Regions from separate parts of the Streptomyces sp. NPDC044921 genome, predicted to be linked through region 2. Evidence: predicted binding sites of a transcription regulator. Region 2 holds the regulator's gene; the other holds the start of a gene.

Region 1 (7,522 bases), on a different contig from region 2:
CGCCGGGGCCGGGAGTGCGTCACGGCCGACGACGGCGGTTCCCGCTGGATCACCCGATCGTGGTGGTCCCGCACGGCCCGGGACGACGACTGGTGGGCGGCCTTCACGCGCGGGGACGTGCCGCAGGCACCGCAGCGCCCCACCCGCTCCCGGGCGCAGATCCTGCTGGCCGCCCTCGGCCGCACCGCACCCGTGCTGTCGCTCTCCCAGACCGACTGCGCGGCGCTCGCCCCTCTCGTCACGCAGTGGTTCGAGCGGGGCGCCTCGGAGGACGACGTCCTGCACGCCCTCACGGCCGGCCTGCCGACACCCGTCCACCACCCCGCCGCCCTCGTCCGCACCCGCCTGACCGGCAAACTCCCGCCTCCACCGGCCCCGCGTCCGCCGCTGCGGGTCCTGGAGTGCGCGAGCTGCGGCGCTCCGGGACGCCCGGAGTCCCTGCCGGGCGGGCGTTGCAGCGCCTGCCGAGGTGAAAGCGACCCCGCACGACCCCCCGCACCCCTGCCCGCCCCGTCCGTGCACGAGCACGCGGCCGGGATCCGCGCCGCGATGTCCCAACGCCGCCGGGAGCGGAATCCGCCGACCGGGGACAATGGACGGCATGAACCACGCCCAGCTGACCGCACTCGGCCGTGCCCTCCGGCTTCTCGGTGAGCACGGGGAGGCCCTCACCGCCGACACCCCGGACGCCAAGCTGCACGAGGTGAGGGCGGATCTGCGGCGGGCCCTGGACCTGCTGGAGGAGAGCGTCTCGAACGCCGCGCCCAGCACCCGGTGCCCCGAGCACCCGAACGGCCCGGTCGACGAGGCCGCGCCCGACCTGTGCCTGCTGTGCGAGACCCGGCGCCGGGCGGCCCGCCGGAACGAGTTCAACGGGCCCGCCCCGCACCAGCCGCAGACCGAGCCCGTCCAGTCCCGCTACGGTGTGCGCGGCGACCGCCCGCAGCCCCAGCAGCGCTGGCTGCCGGAGCTGTGGAACGGCCAGGCCTGGCAGCTGTGCGGCACCCCGCGCCGGGACCGCCGCGAGGCCGAGCTGTACATCGCCGCCCAGCGCCGCGCGCCCCGGGCCGCCATGGCGTACCGGCTGGTGCACGAGTTCACCGACTACGAGGTGCTGCGGGTGTGGGGCACGCCCGTGCGGATCGACATCGAGCCGATGGGCAACCTGTAGATCACAGCAGGGGCAGGGCCTCGAAGTCGTGCCCCTGCCACAGGCGCCGCGCCGCCTCCTCCGGGTACGCCGTGACCACCGGCTCCGCGTCCAGCACCTGCACCAGCCGCCGCTCCTCGTCGTAGGCGGGCCAGCCCGGGTCGCCGGTCCTCGCGAACGCCGTCCAGGACGAGCGGAAGCGGGACGACAGCGCCAGGGCCTCGGCGGGCGGCTCGGCGCCCTCGAACACCAGCGCGCCCAGGTCCGCCCCGTACGTGCCGAACAGCAGCGGGATGTCCAGGCCGTGGCAGGCACCGAGCGCGCCGCCGTTGCCGGGGGCCGGCCAGGTCAGTTCGTAGACGTGCGCGCTGCCGCCGCCCGCCCGGTGGGCCTCGGCCAGGTGCAGGGAGGGCATGGCGAAGAGCCAGTCCGTCTGGACGCGTTCGTACAGCTCGCCCGGGGAGGCGCCGGGGAAGGCCGTACGGTAGGCCGCCTCCCCGCCCGGGCCGGGGGCGAACAGGCGCAGGGCCGCGCTCGCCCGCTCGTCGGTGATCTGTCCGAGCTGCCCGGCCAGGGCGGCGAAGAGGCGGTACTCGTCGCGGTTGTGGCCGACGAGCAGGTCGACCTCCCGCGCCGCCCCGGACGCGAGCGCCTGCCACGGCGTCGCCGGCAGGACCTCGCCGTCGACCACCGGGGAGAAGGGGGTCACCGTGGGCGCCGCCCGGCCCCACCGGTCGAGGTACTGCGGCATCTTCGGGCCCAGGGCCTCCCCCGCCGACGTGAGCCGGCGCGGGTCGACCGTCGACAGGTCGGCGACCGTGGGGCGCAGGCCCACCTCGGCGGCGAGGGCGGTGCCGATGTCCCGGGCCAGTGCGGCGGAGAAGAACGTCCCCGGCACGCTCTGCGCGATGGCCCGCCGGAACAGCCCGGCCGCGCGGTCCATCACCAGCAGCGAGGCCACCGACCCCGCGCCCGCCGACTCGCCGAAGACCGTCACCTGCCGCGGGTCGCCGCCGAACGCGCCGATGTTGTCGCGCACCCACTCCAGCGCGGCCACCTGGTCGAGCAGGCCGCGGTTGGCGGGCGCCCCCTCGATGTGGGCGAACCCCTCCATGCCGACGCGGTAGTTGAAGGTGACGACCACGACGTCGCCGTCGGCCGCTATGCGCCGGGCGTCGTAGCCGGGGCTGCCGGCGTGGCCGAGCTTGTAGGCGCCGCCGTAGATCCACACCATGACCGGGCGGCGGGCGGCCGGGTCCGGGTCGGGGGTCCAGACGTTGACCGTGAGCCAGTCGTCGCCCTCGGGGGCGCGCAGCAGCGCCGGGCCGCCCATCAGGCCGAGGTCCTGCGGGGGCGGCGGGCCAAAGGCGTCCGCGTCCCGTATGCCGTCCCACGGTCGGGCGGGGCGCGGCGCCATGAACCGGGCCTCGCCGACCGGGGGTTCGGCGAACGGGACGCCGCGGAAGACCGCGAGCCCTTCCTCGCGGAGTCCGCGCACCGCGCCGGCGGTGGTGCGCACCACCGGCCCGGGCTGTCCGGAGGGGCTCTCCGCGGGCGGGTGGGACTCGGTCGTCGTCATCTGGGTCTCCTCACGGGTGCCGGTGATCAGGCGCTCGGCCAGTGTGCTTGACCGGGGCAACCGGATCCAGACACCCGTGGGCGGACCTCCGTGTCAGCTGAGGGTCTTCAGCGACGCCGCGTCGTACGGCGCCAGCTCGTCGAGGCGGCCGGCGAGGACCTTCTCGGCCCACTGCGGGTCCTGCAGCAGAGCGCGGCCGACGGCGACCAGGTCGAACTCGTCGCGCTCGAAGCGGTCCAGGAGGTTGTCGAGGTCGCCCAGCTCGGCGCCCTGGCCCTGGAAGGCCTTGACGAAGTCGCCGTTGAGGCCGACGGAGCCGACGGTGATGGCGGGCTTGCCGGTGAGCTTCTTGGTCCAGCCGGCGAGGTTCAGGTCGGAGTCGTCGAACTCGGGCAGCCAGTAGCGGCGCGTGGAGGCGTGGAAGGCGTCGACTCCGGCGGCGGCCAGCGGGGTGAGGATGGACTCCAGCTCCTCAGGGGTCTCGGCCAGGCGGGCGCCGTAGACGTCCTGCTTCCACTGGGAGTAGCGGAAGATGACGGGGAAGCCGGGCGAGACGCTCTCACGGACGGCCGCGACGATCTCCGCCGCGAACCTGGTGCGGGCGACCCGGTCGCCGCCGTAGGCGTCGGTGCGGCGGTTGGTGCCCTCCCAGAGGAACTGGTCGAGCAGGTAGCCGTGGGCGCCGTGCAGCTCCACCCCGTCGAAGCCGATGCGCTCGGCGGCCGCGGCGGCCTCGGCGAAGGCACCGACGACGGCGTCGATGTCGGCCTGCGTCATGGCCTTGCCGGTGGGCTCGTCGGCGCCGATGCGCAGCCCGGAGGGGCCGACGGCCGGGGCGTCCGCGACGGGCGGCTCGCCCTGCTTGCGGACCATGCCGATGTGCCAGAGCTGCGGCACGATCGTGCCGCCCGCGGCGTGCACCGCCTCGGCGACCTTCGCCCAGCCCGCGAGCTGCTCCTCGCCGTGGAACCGCGGCACGCGGTCGCTCTGCCCGGCCGACTCGTGGCCGACGTAGGTGCCCTCGGTGACGATCAGGCCGACCCCGGCGGCGGCGCGGCGCGCGTAGTAGGAGACCACGTCCTCGCCGGGCACGCCGCCCGGGGAGAACATGCGCGTCATGGGCGCCATCACGATCCGGTTCGGGACGGTCAGCCCGCCCAGGGTGACGGGCCGGGACAGGATTGCGGCGGCACGGGAGGCGACGGTCACGTGGGGGCTCCTTCGGATACGGACAGTATGCTCATACCAGGCAGTATGTGCACGTGCATCGGACCCCAGGTTCAACCATGCGGCCCGCCGCCGCCATCCCGTGCCTCCTGTGATCCCGCACACGCCGAAGGGCGGCACCCCCTGCGAACAGGAAGTGCCGCCCTGGGAAAGGACGTCGATCGACGGGGTCGATCAGAAGTCCATGTCACCGCCCGGCATGCCGCCGCCGGCCGGCGCGGCGGCCTTCTCCGGCTTGTCGGCGATGACGGCCTCGGTGGTGAGGAACAGCGCGGCGATGGAGGCGGCGTTCTGCAGCGCGGAACGGGTCACCTTCGCCGGGTCGATGATGCCTTCGGCGATCATGTCGACGTACTCACCGGTCGCGGCGTTCAGGCCGTGGCCGACCTGGAGGTTGCGGACCTTCTCCACGACGACGCCGCCCTCGAGACCACCGTTGACGGCGATCTGCTTCAGCGGGGCCTCCAGCGCGAGCTTCACGGCGTTGGCGCCGGTCGCCTCGTCACCCTCGAGCTCCAGCTTCTCGAAGACCTGGGAGGCCTGCAGCAGGGCCACGCCACCACCGGCGACGATGCCCTCCTCGACGGCCGCCTTGGCGTTGCGCACGGCGTCCTCGATGCGGTGCTTGCGCTCCTTGAGCTCCACCTCGGTGGCGGCACCGGCCTTGATGACCGCGACACCGCCGGCGAGCTTCGCCAGGCGCTCCTGCAGCTTCTCGCGGTCGTAGTCCGAGTCGCTGTTCTCGATCTCGGCGCGGATCTGGTTGACCCGGCCCTGGACCTGCTCGGCGGAGCCGGCACCGTCGACGATGGTGGTCTCGTCCTTGGTGATGACGACCTTGCGGGCCTTGCCCAGCAGGTCGAGCGTGGCGTTCTCCAGCTTGAGGCCGACCTCCTCGGAGATCACCTCGCCGCCGGTGAGGATGCCGATGTCCTGCAGCATCGCCTTGCGGCGGTCGCCGAAGCCCGGGGCCTTGACGGCGACGGACTTGAAGGTGCCGCGGATCTTGTTGACGACCAGGGTCGACAGGGCCTCGCCCTCGACGTCCTCGGCGATGATCAGCAGCGGCTTGCCCGACTGCATGACCTTCTCCAGGAGCGGGAGCAGGTCCTTGACGTTGGAGATCTTGGAGTTGGCGATCAGGATGTACGGGTCGTCGAGGACGGCCTCCATACGCTCCATGTCGGTGGCGAAGTACGCCGAGATGTAGCCCTTGTCGAAGCGCATACCCTCGGTGAGCTCCAGCTCCAGACCGAAGGTCTGGGACTCCTCGACGGTGATGACGCCTTCCTTGCCGACCTTGTCCATGGCCTCGGCGATGAGCTCGCCGATCTGGGTGTCGGCGGCGGAGATGGAGGCCGTGGAGGCGATCTGCTCCTTGGTCTCGACGTCCTTGGCCTGCTCCAGCAGGGCGGCGGAGACGGCCTCGACGGCCTTCTCGATACCGCGCTTCAGGGCCATCGGGTTGGCACCGGCGGCCACGTTGCGCAGACCCTCGCGCACCAGGGCCTGGGCGAGGACGGTCGCCGTGGTCGTACCGTCACCGGCGACGTCGTCCGTCTTCTTGGCGACTTCCTTGACCAGCTCGGCGCCGATCTTCTCGTACGGGTCCTCGAGCTCGATCTCCTTGGCGATGGAGACGCCGTCGTTGGTGATCGTGGGCGCGCCCCACTTCTTCTCGAGGACGACGTTGCGGCCCTTGGGGCCGAGCGTCACCTTCACGGCGTCCGCGAGCTGGTTCATGCCGCGCTCGAGGCCGCGCCGCGCCTCCTCGTCGAACGCGATGATCTTGGCCATGTGAAGTGGTCCCTCCAGGACTGGGGGTGATTACTTCGGACCGCGCCCGCGCCCGCGACGGACGGCCCCCGACCGGTGGTTCCTTGCCCCACCTGGTCCGCGGCCTCACCGACCCGGTCCTTACGTTGTCACTCTCACCTTCAGAGTGCTAACGCAATGATTAGCACTCGGGCATGGTGAGTGCAAGCGCCTCCCCGGGATCGGGCGGGGGCGTCAGCCACCCGCGAACACCCCCCTGCACCCCCTGCGAGCAGGCCGAAGGGCCCGCACCCCGGGGGGTGCGGGCCCTTCAGAGAAGACCTGTCGCTTGCGCGTTGGTCGTGGTGCGCGTTCAGGCGGTGACGCGAACCATGTCGGCCTGCGGGCCCTTCTGGCCCTGCGAGATCTCGAACTCGACCCGCTGGCCCTCTTCCAGGGTGCGGTAGCCGTCCATCTGGATCGCGCTGTAGTGGACGAAAACATCCGCACCACCGTCGACCGCGATGAAGCCGTACCCCTTCTCCGCGTTGAACCACTTGACGGTGCCCTGAGCCATGCCTAACTCCCCTATTACTGGCCCTTGCACAGATCCACACTTCGCGGACCCGGGTCAGACCTCACCCCCCACGGTTGGGGGCGTGCGCCGGAACGCGTCGACCGCGGCTGAATGTATCTGTCCAACTGCCGTCTGCAACAGGTCAATCGGACGAGAATTCTGGACGCACCGGGTCCGGAATGTGGGGAGAATTCGCCTGAATTCAGGGCAAGTCGGGCCACACAAAATACGCAAAAGCCACGAAAGACGCGCACACTTTGGCTACATCTTGTCGGGCTCGCGGCAGGAATTCAGGGTTCCGGTCAGGCGATCGGAACCGCGTTCCCCAACTGTACCGCGCTCAATCACACAGAATTGCCCCCTCCGCTTCTCTCACGGTGGGGGCAATTCGATGCACGCTCGGTAACCGGCATTACTCCAGGTAACGCCAGGGCCGGTTCAGCCTCCGGCGACGGCCGGGATGATCGACACGCCGGCGCCGTCCGGGGTGGCCGTCTCCAGCCCCTGCTCGAACCGCACGTCGTCGTCGTTCACGTACACGTTGACGAACCGGCGCAGCTTCCCCTGGTCGTCCAGGACCCGGGCGGCGATCCCGGTGTGGTTCTTCTCCAGGTCGGCGATGACCTCGCCCAGGGTCGCCCCCTCGGCGGCGACCTCGGCCTGCCCGCCGGTGTAGGTACGCAGGATGGTGGGGATGCGAACGGTGACGCTCATGACTTCGGAACCTCCGGTTGGTGACGAACCCAGGGGCGCGGGGAACTGCGCGAACAACCCCCACCGGCCCGCAGATGGCAACGATCAGACGAGCCCGGCCTCACGGAACGACTCCAGGCTGGGCCGAATGGTCGCGGTCAGCCCCGTGCCCGCCACCGCGTCCAGCGTCTTCAGACCGTCCCCGGTGTTGAGCACCACAGTCGTCCTGGACGGATCCAGCAGCCCGCTCTCGATCAGCTTCTTGGTGACACCCACCGTCACACCACCGGCGGTCTCCGCGAAGATCCCCTCGGTCCTGGCCAGGACCTTGATGGCGTCGACGACCTGCTCGTCCGTCACGTCCTCCACCGCACCGCCCGTGCGCCGCGCGATGTCCAGCACGTACGGCCCGTCCGCCGGGTTGCCGATCGCCAGCGACTTGGCGATCGTGTCCGGCTTCTGCGGGCGCACCACGTCGTGCCCGGCCTTGAACGCCGTCGACACCGGGGAGCAGCCGAGCGCCTGCGCGCCGAAGATCTTG
Region 2 (7,522 bases):
GTGACCTCGCCGTCGACGGTGATGTCCTTGCCGTCGTCGGTCTCCCCCCGGCAGTCGACGCTCGCCACGGTGTCCTCGCTCGCCGGGGGCGACGACCGGGAGTCCTCGCGCCTGTCGCCGTAGGAGGCGGTGCAGCTGAGCCAGCGCACGCCCGCCTTCTGGCGGTTGAGTTCCCGCGTCACGGTCTCGTCGGTGGTGTACGCGACGGCCGCGGAACTGATGCCGCCGCCCGGCTCGCAGGCGACCGCGCCGCCCACGGCGACGACCGCGAACACCGCCGCCACGGCCACCCGACGGCCGCGCGGCCCCCGCCGAAACCTCCTCGAAGCCCCCATGGAGGGCAGCCTGCCACCCACGGGGGCGGCGCGGTAGGGCGCAAAGGCGTCAACCGCGCAGCAGCAGCCACTCCTGGAGCTCCACCAAGTTGCCCTCGGGGTCCTTGAGATGGGCCACCCGCATCCGGTCCGTCAGGGGCGCGGGCCCCTGCAGGACGGTGGCGCCGCGCAGCGTGATCTCCTCGCAGTACGCGTCCAGCGCGTCCACCCGCAAGACCACCAGCGACCGGTGCCCGGCGGCCGGACGGCCCACCTCGTCGAGCACCTCGGCCATCATCGACCGGTCCTGCAGCGCGATCCCCGCGGAGCCGGCCGCGGGGCTGAACTTCTCGTAGGGGCCCTCGCTCGCGCCCGACTGCGGCTTGAGGCCGAGGACGTCGCCGTAGAAGCGGTAGCAGGCGGCGAAGTCGGTGACGAGCAGGCGTACTTGGGCGAGTTCCACGGTGCCTCCAGGGGGTTTTCAGGACCAGCGGCCGGTACGCGCCAGGAGCACGGCCGCGGCCGCCGTCCCGGCCGTCGATGTGCGCAGCACGCTGCGCCCGAGGCGATACGCCCCGGCCCCCGCCTCCTCGAACAGCGCCAGCTCCTCCGGCGCCACACCCCCCTCGGGTCCCACGACCAGGACGATCTCGCCGGCCGCCGGCAACTCGGCCGTGGCCAGCGGGACGTCGCCGCTCTCGTGCAGCACCGCGGCGAAGTCGGCGTCCCGCAGCAGCGCGGCGACCTGCTTGGTCGTGGCGGCGTCGGCGATCCGCGGGAAGCGCACCCGGCGCGACTGCTTGCCGGCCTCCCGGGCGGTGGCCCGCCACTTGGCGAGCGCCTTCGCCCCGCGGTCGCCCTTCCATTGCGTGATGCAGCGGGCCGCCGCCCACGGCACGACGGCGTCGACGCCGACCTCGGTCATGGTCTCGACGGCCAGTTCCCCGCGGTCGCCCTTGGGCAGCGCCTGCACGACGGTCACCCGCGGCTGCTGGGGCGGTTCCTCGCTCACCGAGTCCAGCTGGACGATGAGCCGGTCCTTGCCCTCGGTGCCGAGCACCACGCAGTCCGCCCAGCGTCCGGCCCCGTCGGTGAGGATCACGTCCTCGCCGGGGCGCAGCCGCTTCACGGAGACGGCGTGCCGCCCTTCCGGCCCGTCCAGGACGTACCGTCCGCCGCCGCCCGCGTCGAAGTGCTCGACGACGAACACCGGCGCGGTCATCGCACGCCTCCGCCCGCGACGCCCCCGCCCGACAACGCTGTCCTGGCGGCGGCGAGTTCGGCGGCCAGCACCTCCACCAGCTGCCCGGCGGGCAGCTCTCGGGCCATGCGGTGCCCCTGCCCGGCCCACAGCGCCATGCCCTGCGCGTCCCCGGCCTTGGCGGCGGCCTTGCGCAGCGGCGCGGTGAGGTGGTGGATCTCCGGGTAGGCGGCGGGCGCGTACGGGCCGTGTTCGCGCAGGAAGCGGTTGACCAGGCCGCGTGCCGGGCGGCCGGAGAAGGCCCGGGTCAGCTCCGTCCGCGCGAACAGCGGGTTGGTCAGCGCCTGCTTGTGCAGGGCGTGCGCGCCGGACTCGTGTGTGGCGAGGAAGGCCGTGCCCAGCTGGGCCGCGTCGGCGCCGGCCGCGAGGACCCCGGCGATCTGGCCGCCGCGCATGATGCCGCCGGCGGCGAGGACGGGGATGCCGACGGCCTCCCGGACCTGCGCGACCAGGGTCAGCAGCCCGAGGCCGGAGCCGTCCGTCTCGGGGACGTCCCGGTGGGTGCCCTGGTGGCCGCCGGCCTCGACGCCCTGGGCGATGACGGCGTCCGCGCCGGCCCGCTCGACGGCCCGGGCCTCGTCGGGGGTGGTGGCGGTGGCCAGGACGAAGGTGCCGACGCGGTGCAGGGCGTCGATCACCTCGCGGTGCGGGACGCCGAAGTGGAACGACACCACCGGGACGGGGTTGTCGCGGAGCACCGCGAGCTTGGTCTCGTAGCCGTCGTCCCGGCCGGTCTCCGGATCGCCGAGCTCGGTCTCGTACCAGGTGGCCTCGCCGGCCAGCTGGTGGGCGTAGACGTCGACCGCGGCGGGGTCGGCGTACTCCGGCTGCGGCATGAAGAGGTTGACCCCGAAGGGCCTGCCGGTGAGGCTCCTCAGCTGCTTGATCTCCTGGTACATCCCGTCGGCGGTCTTGTACCCGGCGGCGAGGAACCCGAGCCCGCCCGCTTCGCACACGGCGGCGGCGAGCTTCGGCACGGAGACGCCGCCCGCCATGGGGGCCTGCACGATCGGGAGCGGGAAGAGATCGGTCAGTGCGGAGGACATGACCGCATGTTGTCACGTCCTCCGGACGACTCCGAAACCGGCCTGCCGGGTGGCACAGACCAGAGGAACCACCGCTTCCGCGGCCCCGGCGCCCCCTGACGGACGACGCCGGAGCCCCTTCGCGTCAGCGACCGTTGAAGGCGTCCTTCAGCCGCGAGAACAGCCCTTGCTGCCCGGGCTGGAACTGGCCCGTCGGCCGTTCCTCACCGCGCAGCTTGGACAGCTCGCGCAGCAGGCGCTCCTGCTCGGGGTCGAGCTTGGTCGGGGTCTGCACCTCGACGTGGACGATGAGGTCGCCGCGTCCGCCGCCGCGCAGGTGCGTGACACCGCGGCCGTGCAGCGGGATCGACTGGCCGGACTGGGTGCCCGGGCGGATGTCGACCTCCTCCATGCCGTCCAGGGTCTCCAGCGGCACCTTCGTGCCGAGGGCCGCCGCCGTCATCGGCAGCGTGACCGTGCAGTGCAGGTCGTCGCCGCGGCGCTGGAACTGCGCGTGCGGCAGTTCGTGGATCTCGACGTAGAGGTCGCCGGCCGGACCGCCGCCAGGCCCGACCTCGCCCTCACCGGCGAGCTGGATGCGCGTGCCGTTGTCCACACCGGCCGGGATCTTGACCGTGAGGGTCCGGCGGGAGCGCACCCGGCCGTCGCCCGCGCACTCGGGGCACGGCGTCGGGACGACCGTGCCGAAGCCCTGGCACTGCGGGCACGGGCGGGAGGTCATGACCTGGCCCAGGAAGGACCGGGTGACCTGCGAGACCTCGCCCCGGCCGCGGCACATGTCACACGTCTGCGCCGAGGTGCCCGGGGCCGCGCCCTCACCGTTGCAGGTGTTGCAGACGACGGCCGTGTCGACCTGGATGTCCTTCGTCGTGCCGAAGGCCGCCTCGTCGAGCTCCACCTCGATGCGGATCATGGCGTCCTGGCCGCGGCGGGTGCGCGAGCGCGGTCCGCGCTGCGACGCCGTGCCGAAGAACGCGTCCATGATGTCGGAGAAGTTCCCGAAGCCGCCGGCTCCGAAGCCGCCCGCCCCGGCGCCGCCGGACTGCGAGAGCGGGTCGCCGCCGAGGTCGTAGACCTGCTTCTTCTGCGGGTCCGACAGCACCTCGTAGGCGGCGTTGATCTCCTTGAACCGCTCCTGGGTCTTCGGATCGGGGTTGACGTCCGGGTGCAGCTCGCGGGCGAGCCGCCGGAAGGCCTTCTTGATCTCTTCCTGCGACGCGTCGCGGCGCACGCCGAGTACGGCGTAGTAGTCCGTGGCCACTACGACTCCGCCAGGATCTGTCCGACGTACCGTGCCACTGCGCGTACCGCTCCCATCGTTCCCGGGTAGTCCATGCGGGTCGGTCCGACCACGCCGAGCTTGGCGACTGCCTCGCCGCCCGAACCGTAGCCGACCGACACGACGGACGTGGAGTTGAGTCCTTCGTGGGCGTTCTCGTGACCGATACGGACGGTCACGCCCGGATCCTTCGCCTCGCCGAGCAGCTTGAGGAGCACGACCTGCTCCTCCAGCGCCTCCAGCACGGGCCGGATCGTGAGGGGGAAGTCATGACCGAAGCGGGTCAGATTGGCGGTGCCGCCGATCATCAGCCGCTCCTCGTTCTCCTCGACGAGCGTCTCCAGGAGTGTGGAGAGCACCGTGGAGACCGTACCCCGGTCCTCGGGCTCGAAAGCCTCCGGGAGATCCTCCACCAGACTCGGCACATCCGCGAAACGGCGGCCCGCCACCCGGCTGTTGAGGCGTGCGCGCAGATCCGCGAGCGAGGCCTCGCCCAGTGGTGCCGGGCAGTCCACCACGCGCTGCTCGACCCGTCCGGTGTCCGTGATCAGCACGAGCATCACCCGCGCGGGCGCCAGGGCGAGCAGCTCCACGTGCCGCACGGTGGACCGGGTCAGCGACGGGTACTGCACGACGGCGACCTGGCGCGTGAGCTGCGCGAGCAGCCGGACCGTGCGCGCGACGACGTCGTCGAGGTCGACGGCGCCCTCCAGGAAGTTCTGGATCGCGCGCCGCTCGGGCGCGGTCATGGGCTTGACGCCGGCGAGCTTGTCCACGAACAGGCGGTAGCCCTTGTCGGTGGGGATGCGCCCGGCGCTGGTGTGCGGCTGGGCGATGTATCCCTCGTCCTCCAGGGCCGCCATGTCGTTGCGGACGGTCGCCGGGGAGACGCCGAGGTTGTGCCGCTCGGTGAGGGCCTTGGAGCCGACCGGCTCCTCGGTGCCGACGTAGTCCTGGACGATGGCGCGCAGCACCTGAAGCCTGCGTTCACTGAGCATCGCGCACACCTCCAGAAGTCGTCCGCCCGTTGCCCGCCGTTCACGGCCTGGCACTCTGCGCGTGCGAGTGCCAATGTTCCCCGGCCCAGTGTACGGCGGTGGGGTACGCCTGCGGCAAGGCTGGTCGTGCGGCGTCGTGCCCCGGGCGGGGCGCACCGCTAGCGTCGCCGTATGACGGTGACTTGGGAAGAGGCAGGGTGGGAGCGCCTGGCCGCCGGGGTGGGCCGGTGCCGGCTGCCGGTGTGGGACTGCACGGCGGGGCTGGTCGCCGGCGAGGGCGCGGTCCTGCTGATCGACGCCGGGTCGAGCCCGGCCGAGGGCGCGCGGTTGCGCGCGCAGGCGCGGTCGCTCACCGGCGGCCGTGTGACACATCTCGCGCTGACCCACCCCCACTTCGACCACGTCTTCGGGGTGGCGGCGTTCGAGGACGCGGAGGCGTTCGGCGCGGTCGGCGTGGACGCGGTGCTGACCCGGGCGCGCGACCGCGCGGAGCTGTGCGCGGACGCGGTGCGCAACGGCCTGGCGGAGACCGTCGCGCGGGAATCGGCGGACCGGCTGGTCCCGCCCCGCCACCTGGTCTCCGGCGAGTGGACCCTCGACCTGGGCGGCGGCCGCCAGGTGCTGCTGGCGAACGTCGGCCCCGGACACACCGCGCACGACCTGGCGGTGCTGGTGCCGGGCGAGCCGGAGGTGGTGTTCTGCGGCGACTTGGTCGAGGAGTCGGGCGAGCCCCAGGCGGGCCCGGACGCGGTGCCGTCGCACTGGCCGGCCGCCCTGGACCGGCTGCTGGCCCTGGGCGGCGAGGACGCGCTGTACGTGCCCGGTCACGGAGCGGTGGTGGACGCGGCGTTCGTCCGGGCCCAGCGGGACGCGCTGGCGGCGCGTTTCGGCGTGTCTGCGTGACCACCCGCCCGGTTCTCCTATCGTCATCCGAATGCGCCAGTACTCTCCGGACCTGACCCCGCCGTGGAAGAAGCCCCAGCCGGTCCCCGAGGTCCCGGCGGAACCGGGCCTGGTGGTCGAGGAGCCCGGCACCGGCTTCTGCGGGGCGGTCGTGCGCTGCGAGGCCGGCACGGTGACCCTGGAGGACCGCTTCGGCAAGCACCGCGTGTTCCCGATGGAACCGCGCGGTTTCCTGCTGGAGGGCAGGGTGGTGACGCTGGTCCGCCCCTCGTCCGGCGCCCCGGCGCGCCCCGCCCGTACGGCCTCGGGTTCGGTGGCGGTCCCCGGAGCACGCGCGCGCGTGGCCCGGGCCGGCCGCATCTACGTCGAGGGACGGCACGACGCCGAGCTGGTCGAGAAGGTGTGGGGCGACGACCTGCGCATCGAGGGCGTGGTCGTGGAGTACCTGGAGGGCGTGGACGACCTCCCGTCGATCGTGGACTCCTTCGCACCCGGCCCCGACGCGCGCCTCGGCGTCCTGGTCGACCACCTCGTGCCGGGCTCGAAGGAGTGGCGCATCGCCGAGTCGGTCACCAGCGAGCACGCGCTGGTGGTCGGCCACCCCTACATCGACATCTGGGAGGCGGTGAAGCCGTCGTCCCTGGGGATCGAGTCCTGGCCCCGCGTCCCGAGGGGCCAGGACTGGAAGACGGGGGTCTGCCGCGCCCTGGGCTGGCCGGAGCACACGGGCGCGGCGTGGCAGCGGATCCTGTCCCGGGTCCGCTCGTACAAGGACCTGGAACCGGAACTGCTGGGCCGGGTGGAGGAACTGATCGACTTCGTGACGGCACCGTAGCCACCGCCGAGCGCTCGCTCAGTCCACGAGGTCGCGCACCACGCCGTCGGCCAGCAACCTGCCCCGCAGAGTGAGCACGGCCCGCCCCCGCACGTACGGCTCCGCCTCCAGCAATCCGTCCGACAGCGCCCTGCGCGAGGCGGCCAGCCCCTGCTCCCGCAGCAGCGACAACGGCACCCCGTCCCGCAGCCGGAGTTCCAGCAGGATCCGCTCGACCCGCCGGTCCTCGTCGCTCAGCACCTCACGCCCGGCACCGGGCGAACGGCCGGCCGCCAGCGCGGCCGCGTACGCGCCCGGATGCTTCACGTTCCACCACCGCACCCCGCCCACGTGGCTGTGCGCCCCCGGCCCGGCGCCCCACCAGTCGGCCCCCCGCCAGTACAGCTCGTTGTGCAGGCACCGCCCCGCCGCCGAGGTCGCCCAGTTCGACACCTCGTACCACTCGAACCCGGCGCCCGAGAGCACCTCGTCCGCGATCAGGTACCGGTCGGCGTGCACGTCGTCGTCGGTCATCGGCACCTCGCCGCGGCGGATCCGCCGGGCCAGCTGCGTGCCCTCCTCGACGATCAGCGCGTAGGCGCTGACGTGGTCCGGCCCGGCCCCGAGCACCGCGTCCAGCGACGCCCGCCAGTCGTCGTCCGACTCGCCCGGCGTGCCGTAGATCAGATCGAGGTTCACGTGCTCGAACCCGGCCGCCCGGGCCTCGGCGACGCACGCCTCCGGCCGCCCGGGCGTGTGCGTGCGGTCCAGCACCTTCAGCACGTGCTGCCGCGCGCTCTGCATCCCGAAGGAGACCCGGTTGAAGCCCCCCTCCCGCAGGGTCGCCAGGTAGGCCGGGTCGACCGACTCCGGGTTGGCCTCCGTCGTGACCTCGGCGTCCGCCGCC

Evidence for each region. The regulator HrcA, encoded in region 2, represses chaperone genes, less so after heat shock. The targets are predictions, from matches to a motif close to TTNGCACTCNGNNNNNCNGAGTGCNAA.
Region 1: a site for HrcA is predicted at 5,914-5,940, ahead of groL (chaperonin GroEL). Genes of this name have one in related genera too.

Annotation. Positions count from the first base shown of each region.
Region 1 is NZ_JBWKIF010000001.1:134,316-141,837, reverse strand. Features, by position in the region: gene AC07DA_RS00730 (hypothetical protein) at 1-654, shown strand, start outside; gene AC07DA_RS00725 (hypothetical protein) at 602-1,171, shown strand; gene AC07DA_RS00720 (carboxylesterase/lipase family protein) at 1,173-2,729, opposite strand; gene AC07DA_RS00715 (NADH:flavin oxidoreductase) at 2,823-3,938, opposite strand; gene groL (chaperonin GroEL) at 4,131-5,753, opposite strand; gene AC07DA_RS00705 (cold-shock protein) at 6,085-6,288, opposite strand; gene AC07DA_RS00700 (ubiquitin-like small modifier protein 1) at 6,727-7,002, opposite strand; gene thrC (threonine synthase) at 7,087-7,522, opposite strand, start outside.
Region 2 is NZ_JBWKIF010000009.1:302,271-309,792, forward strand. Features, by position in the region: gene AC07DA_RS17155 (hypothetical protein) at 1-335, opposite strand, end outside; gene AC07DA_RS17160 (VOC family protein) at 385-777, opposite strand; gene AC07DA_RS17165 (16S rRNA (uracil(1498)-N(3))-methyltransferase) at 796-1,536, opposite strand; gene AC07DA_RS17170 (nitronate monooxygenase) at 1,533-2,621, opposite strand; gene dnaJ (molecular chaperone DnaJ) at 2,746-3,882, opposite strand; gene hrcA (heat-inducible transcriptional repressor HrcA) at 3,882-4,898, opposite strand; gene AC07DA_RS17185 (MBL fold metallo-hydrolase) at 5,070-5,801, shown strand; gene AC07DA_RS17190 (DUF3097 domain-containing protein) at 5,833-6,636, shown strand; gene hemW (radical SAM family heme chaperone HemW) at 6,655-7,522, opposite strand, start outside.